2 regions of the Streptomyces sp. NPDC054866 genome follow, and region 2 is predicted to be linked to the other one. Evidence: riboswitches for the same ligand, from Rfam matches in the RefSeq annotation. Region 2 holds a riboswitch; the other holds the start of a gene.
What was found. Region 2 has a riboswitch for glycine ahead of gcvP (aminomethyl-transferring glycine dehydrogenase). Riboswitches for the same ligand answer to the same signal wherever they lie in the genome.
Positions count from the first base shown of each region.

Region 1 (3,397 bases), on a different contig from region 2:
CGGTGCCCCGCCGTTCGGCAGCGGGACCCAGACGTGGCTACGGCCGAGCACCTCGACGATGCGGGCCCCCGCGGATGTGTGGGGTGCGCCGGGCGTGGCGAGGGATGCCGCGAGCACCTCTTCGAGTTCGTTGCCCGGCCATCCTCCGTAGGGATGGGCGTGTGCCTGCGCCGGAATGTCCATCTTCTTCTAACCCCTGCTCGGTCCCGCTCTGCCTGCGGCACGACCCTAACGTGGCGGCCCATGGCAGGCGGCCCACGGCGGGCGTCTCAGTCCCCGAAGCCGATCCCCCGCAGCACCCCGGCCGCCGTCCTGTCGAGGAGCACGGCCGAGCCGCAGCCGCGCGGCAGGTCGCCCCGCTCGGCGGCCCCGACGAGCCGGCCGACCGTCCTGCGATGCCGGGCGAAGGCGTACCGCGACACGCCGCGACCGCGCGAGAGCTGGCCCTCTATGGCGGTGTCCGGCGGTACGTCGAGCAGCAGCAGGTGCAGCGTCGTGCCGCGCCGCGCGGCCTCGCGGGCCAGCCAGCGGCGCACCCAGGCCTGGGTTCCGCAGTCGTGCACCACGACGCCCTCGCCGGAGCGCAGGGCTCTGCGCAGGCCCGCGTAGTGCGCGAGGCGGACCAAGGGGCGGTACACCGCGTACGGCAGCAGGCTCGGCATGCGCCGGGCCCAGCGGTCGCGGGTGTCCTGCGAGTCGATGCGCGGGCCCGCGACGGCTCTGCGCATCAGCGTGGACTTGCCGCTGCCCGGCAGCCCGGAGACGACGATCAGGTCGCCCTCGCCGAACGTGAGGCGGTGCGGGCTGTGACCGGTCCGCTGCCGCAGGTCGCGGACGACGGCCGCCGGCAGAAGGCCACAGCTCTCCCTGGTGGGGGCGGCGGCCTGTTTGGGCAGGGCCACCCCTGTGTTGGTCGCGTAGACACTCGTCCTGCGCACCGTGATCGGCCTCCCCATAGCGGTCACGTACCTGCTTACCGCAGCTTCCCCGGCAAGTGTAAAGAGAAGGTAATGCGGCACAAGCGCATTACGGGACTGGCACCGCACTGGCACTGCCCTGTGACGGAGGCGCGTGCAATGATGTGCGCGCAAACTCCATACAGGCCGTTTGAATCCGCGCGGGAGAGTTCCCGGACGCCGTCGTACGACGCGCTGGGGCGCCGAAGGAGCAAGTCCCTCCCTTGAATCTCTCAGGCCCCGTACCGCGCGGGCGAGGCACATCTGAAAAGCGGGCCGCCTGCGCGGCTCCACCCAAGGTGCAAGTCATGACCCCATATACGGACGGGTCGTGGTGAACCTCTCAGGTTCCGATGACAGATGGGGAGGATCGACCTCGCCCGTCATGCCCTGGGAGTTCCACGAATGAGTACCGCTTCCCGTCTGACCGCACTCGATGCCGTGCATCGCGCCCTCGGCGCGACCATGACCGACTTCGCGGGCTGGGACATGCCGCTCCGCTACGGCAGCGAGCGCGACGAGCACGTCGCCGTCCGCACCAAGGCCGGTCTCTTCGACCTCTCCCACATGGGCGAGATCACCGTCACAGGCCCCGAGGCCGTGGACCTGCTGAACTTCGCGCTGGTCGGCAACATCGGCTCCGTAGGTGTCGGCCGCGCCCGCTACACGATGATCTGCGCCGAGGACGGCGGCATCCTGGACGACCTGATCGTCTACCGCCTCGGCGAGACCGAGTACATGGTCGTCGCCAACGCGTCGAACGCGCAGGTCGTGCTCGACGCGCTCACCGCGCGGGCCGACGGCTTCGACGCCGAGGTCCGCGACGACCGCGACGCGTACGCCCTGCTCGCCGTCCAGGGCCCCGAGTCCCCCGGCATCCTGAAGTCACTCACGGACGCGGACCTGGACTGTCTGAAGTACTACGCGGGCCTGCCCGGCACGGTCGCGGGTGTGCCCGCGCTGATCGCCCGCACGGGCTACACCGGCGAGGACGGCTTCGAGCTCTTCGTCGCGCCCGGCGACGCCGAGAAGCTGTGGAACGCGCTGATGGAGGCCGGTAAGCCGGTCGGCATGGTGCCCGCGGGCCTCTCCTGCCGCGACACGCTCCGCCTGGAGGCGGGCATGCCGCTGTACGGGCACGAGCTGACCGCGGAGCTGACGCCCTTCGACGCGGGCCTCGGCCGGGTCGTGAAGTTCGAGAAGACCTCGCAGTCCGACACCTTCGTGGGGCGCGCGGCGCTCGCGGCCGCCGCCGAGCGCGCCGAGACCGCTCCCCCGCGCAAGCTGGTCGGCCTGATCGCGGCGGGCCGCCGCATCCCGCGCGCGGGCTTCTCCGTGGTCGCCGAAGGCAAGATCATCGGCGAGGTCACCTCCGGCGCCCCGTCCCCGACGCTCGGCAAGCCGATCGCCATCGCGTACGTCGACGCGGCGCACGCGGCCCCCGGCACCGAGGGCGTGGGCGTGGACATCCGCGGCACGCACGAGCCGTACGAGGTCGTGGCTCTGCCGTTCTACAAGCGCCAGAAGTGACACTGCCGCTTCCGTGGTAACCCGGAAGTGACCCCACGCACATCTTCCCCGTTCCGCAGCACCCACCCGCGTACAGGAGAATTCAGGTCATGAGCAACCCCCAGCAGCTGCGTTACAGCAAGGAGCACGAGTGGCTCTCGGCCGCCGAGGACGGTGTGGCGACGGTCGGGATCACGGAGCACGCGGCCAACGCGCTCGGTGACGTCGTCTACGCCGACCTTCCCGAGGCCGGCGCCGCGGTGACCGCGGGTGAGACCTGCGGCGAGCTCGAGTCGACGAAGTCGGTCAGCGACCTGTACTCCCCGGTGACCGGTGAGGTCGTCGAGTCGAACCAGGACGTCGTGGACGACCCGTCGAAGGTCAACTCCGCCCCGTTCGAGGGTGGTTGGCTCTTCAAGGTACGGATCACGGAGGAGCCGAAGGACCTGCTCTCCGCGGACGAGTACACCGAGTTCTCCGGCAGCTGAAGCCCCCCGAAGACCCCTAGGGACCACCTGATGTCGCTTCTCAACACCCCTCTCCACGAGCTGGACCCGGACGTCGCCGCCGCCGTCGACGCCGAGCTCCACCGCCAGCAGTCCACCCTGGAAATGATCGCCTCGGAGAACTTCGCTCCGGTCGCCGTCATGGAGGCCCAGGGCACGGTCCTCACCAACAAGTACGCCGAGGGCTACCCCGGCCGCCGCTACTACGGCGGCTGCGAGCACGTCGACGTCACCGAGCAGATCGCGATCGACCGGATCAAGGATCTGTTCGACGCCGAGTACGCCAACGTCCAGCCGCACTCCGGCGCCTCCGCCAACCAGGCCGCCCTGTTCGCGATCGCCAAGCCCGGCGACACGATCCTCGGCCTTGACCTGGCGCACGGCGGCCACCTCACCCACGGCATGCGCCTGAACTTCTCCGGCAAG
Region 1 covers NZ_JBSGZA010000009.1:39,447-42,843, reverse strand. Annotated here, with positions in the region: gene ACWGI2_RS34960 (enhanced serine sensitivity protein SseB) at 1-183, opposite strand, end outside; gene ACWGI2_RS34955 (AAA family ATPase) at 270-956, opposite strand; glycine riboswitch at 1,109-1,214, shown strand; glycine riboswitch at 1,215-1,326, shown strand; gene gcvT (glycine cleavage system aminomethyltransferase GcvT) at 1,362-2,486, shown strand; gene gcvH (glycine cleavage system protein GcvH) at 2,576-2,953, shown strand; gene glyA (serine hydroxymethyltransferase) at 2,984-3,397, shown strand, end outside.
Region 1: it holds a riboswitch for glycine, as region 2 does, so the genes downstream of both, gcvT (glycine cleavage system aminomethyltransferase GcvT) here and gcvP (aminomethyl-transferring glycine dehydrogenase) in region 2, are expected to answer to the same signal.

Region 2 (3,397 bases):
CGGAGCGGTACTGGTGGAAGACGGGGTGCGTGAGGTACTCGTCGGAGCGCAGCAGGCCGCCGGGAAGCGAGTCCTCGGTCTCCGCGTCGAGCGCCTCAATGTCGGCCTCGACCCCGAACGCGGTCCAGATCGCGGTCAGTTGCTTGCGCGTGGTGGTCTCGTCGCAGGCCAGGGAGACGTGGTCGGCGTCGATCTGGTGGATGTTGACGCCACCCTCGCGGGCCGCGGCGACGAGCTGCTCGGCCTTGCCCTGCACCCGCACGGTGAGGGTGTCGAAGTACGCGCCGTGCACGACCTCGACCCCGCCGGCGGTGAGTCCCGCGGCCAGCACGGTCGCGTAGCGGTGAGTACGCCGCGCGATGGACTTGAGCCCCTCGGGCCCGTGGTAGACCGCGTACATTCCGGCCATCACGGCGAGCAGCACCTGAGCGGTACAGATGTTACTGGTGGCCTTCTCGCGGCGGATGTGCTGCTCACGGGTCTGCAGCGCGAGCCGGTAGGCCTTGTTGCCGTCCGCGTCCACGGAGACTCCGACGAGCCGGCCGGGCAGGCTGCGCGCGAACTTCTCGCGCACCGCCATGTAACCGGCGTGCGGGCCGCCGAAGCCCATCGGGACGCCGAAGCGCTGCGTGGTCCCGACGGCGATGTCGGCGCCGAGCTCACCGGGCGAGGTGAGCAGCGTGAGGGCCAGCAGGTCGGCGGCGACGGAGACTATCGCACCGAGCTCGTGCGCCTGCTCGATGAGGGGCTTGATGTCGCGTACGGCACCGGAGGCGCCGGGGTACTGGATCAGTACGCCGACGACACCGCGCTCGGCGACCTCGGCCGGGATGCCCTCGCTCAGATCGGCGACGACGACCTCGACACCGGTCGGCTCGGCGCGGGTCTGGATGACGGCGATGGTCTGCGGCAGCGCGTCGGCGTCGACGAGGAAGACACCGTCCTTGACCTTGCCCATGCGCCGCGAGAGCGCCATGGCCTCGGCGGCGGCGGTCCCCTCGTCAAGGAGCGAGGCACCGGATGTGGGCAGCCCCGTCAGCTCGGCGACGACGGTCTGGAAGTTGAGCAGCGCCTCGAGCCGTCCCTGGGAGATCTCGGGCTGGTACGGCGTGTAAGCGGTGTACCACGCGGGGTTCTCCATGACGTTCCGCAGAATCACGGGCGGAGTGAAGGTCCCGTAGTAACCGAGCCCGATCATGGAATCAAGAACCTGGTTACGGTCCGCGAGGGAGCGCAGTTCGGCCAGGACCTCGGCCTCGGTGCGCGCCCCGGGGAGGTTCAGCGCCTCGGCGTTCTTGATCACATCCGGCACGGCGGCGGCGGTCAGCTCGTCGAGCGAGCCGTATCCGACCTGCGCGAGCATCTTGGCCCGTGCTTCCACATCGGGACCGATGTGCCGCTGCTCGAAGGGGATGCCCTGTTCGAGCTGGGAGAGCGGGGTGCGAGGAGTGGCGGTCATTGCGGAGGCCTCCTGGTCTGACGCGACCTGCGAGGGGCACCACGGCACGGGTACCCGGACGGCCTCCCCCTCTGTCATCTCAACCTGAGAGCTTCACCGGCCCGTGCCCCGCGAGAGGCGCCGCACCGGCTTTCACCGTCGGTGAGGAAGGGTTCCGAACGTGCCCGCCCGACGCCCGCCCTACTTTCCAGAGTGACCTCGTCCGTGCGGTACAGGGGCCTGAGAGATTCCGGGGAGGAGTTGCTCCTTCGGCGCCTCCGGTGCCTTAACCGGAGAGCTCTCCCGCACGGGGTCAGCAGCCAATCGCCAGCCTACCAGCGAGGCGATGGAGGATCCCTCGAGTGGCCGCCTGCCCCGAAGTGCTCTTTCGTAGTGAATACGAATGAACAAGGATGAGTTACGCCCCACTTCGACACGTCTCGACCAGTTGGAGGGCCCGTGCAGACCGACATCGATCCGCGCAACCTGATCGGCCGGAAGGCGTTCGACCGGAACGGGGCCAAGATCGGCACGATCGACGAGGTCTATCTCGACGACGCTACCGGCGCCCCGGAGTGGGCGGCCATACGCACGGGCCTGTTCAGCCGGGACACGTTCGTGCCCCTGGAGCCCAGCGAGCTCAGGAGCGACGGCACCCTGCGCATCCCCTTCGAGCGCTCCCTGATCAAGGACGCCCCCGACTTCGGCGTCGGGCGCCACCTCTCCCCCGAACAGGAACTGCAGCTCTACCACCACTACGGCCTGGACATCACACCTCCCGAGTCACCTACGCCACCGGACAAGGACTTCGGCCGCATAGCGGGCGAGGAGCCCTGAGCCCGCAGACCGCAAGCCGACCACCCTCGTCCGCCCTCGTTGTGGGCAGGCGTTCCGCACCGTGGGCAGGCGTTCCGCACCGGCGGAACGGGTGGGCACAACGCCCATCGCCGGGCACCGCTAACCCAAGGGGCACTGCTCAGCTCCCACCTCCGGTGGTCCCACCAGCGGCAACGGCTCCGCGGGAACAAGCTCGGCATCGTCCACCCGGAAGGTCCGCACCCGCCCCGGCAGGGACCCCGGCGTCTCGAACCGCACCGTCACACGCCCGAGCCCGCTCCCCTGCACCCACCCGTGCCCGAACCGCGCGTGACGCACATCGTGCCCCGCGGCCCACCGCCGCTCGGCGAGCGGCACCTCCTCCACGGGCGGCCGCTCCTCCACGGCCGTTTCCTCCCCCACGGCAACCTCGCCCTCCCCGTGCTCAAGGCCCTCGGCCAGTGCCTGCGCCTGCGCCTGCGCCTGGGCCTGGGCCTGCGCGAAGAGGTCCTCCTGCGTGTAGTCGGCGAGTCCCGTGACCCCCACCCCGAGGAGCCGCACGCCTCCGGTGGTGTCCACGGCCTCGAGGAGCCGCGCCGCGGCCTCCCGCACCACCCCGGGGTCGTCCGTGGGCCCACGCAGCGTCTCCGAGCGCGTCAGCGTCGAGAAGTCGAACCGCCGCACCTTCAGGACGATGGTCCGCCCTGAGTGCCCCGCCGCCCGCAGCCGCTCCACACACCGGTCGGCGAGCCGCGCGACCTCGCCCCTGACCCTCACCCGGTCATGGATGTCCACGTCGTACGTGTCCTCGACGCTGACCGACTTGGATTCCCGCTCCGCCACCACGGGCCGCTCGTCCCGCGCGAGCGCCATCGCGTACAGCGCGCTGCCGTGCGACTTCCCGAGCAGCCGTACGAGCTCGTCCTCGCCCGCCTCCGCGATCTCCCCCACGGTCGTGATCCCGCCCCGCCGCAGATGGTCCCCGGTGGCAGGACCGACACCGGGCAGCGTCCGGACCGGCATCGGACCGAGCAGGTCCCGCTCGGTCCCCGGCACTATGAGCCGCAGGCCGTCCGGCTTGGCCTCCTCCGAGGCGATCTTCGCCAGCATCTTGGACGCGGCGAGCCCGACCGACCCCGCGAG
Region 2 covers NZ_JBSGZA010000004.1:9,318-12,714, reverse strand. Annotated here, with positions in the region: gene gcvP (aminomethyl-transferring glycine dehydrogenase) at 1-1,459, opposite strand, end outside; glycine riboswitch at 1,657-1,754, opposite strand; gene ACWGI2_RS20755 (PRC-barrel domain-containing protein) at 1,898-2,275, shown strand; gene ACWGI2_RS20750 (DNA polymerase IV) at 2,396-3,397, opposite strand, start outside.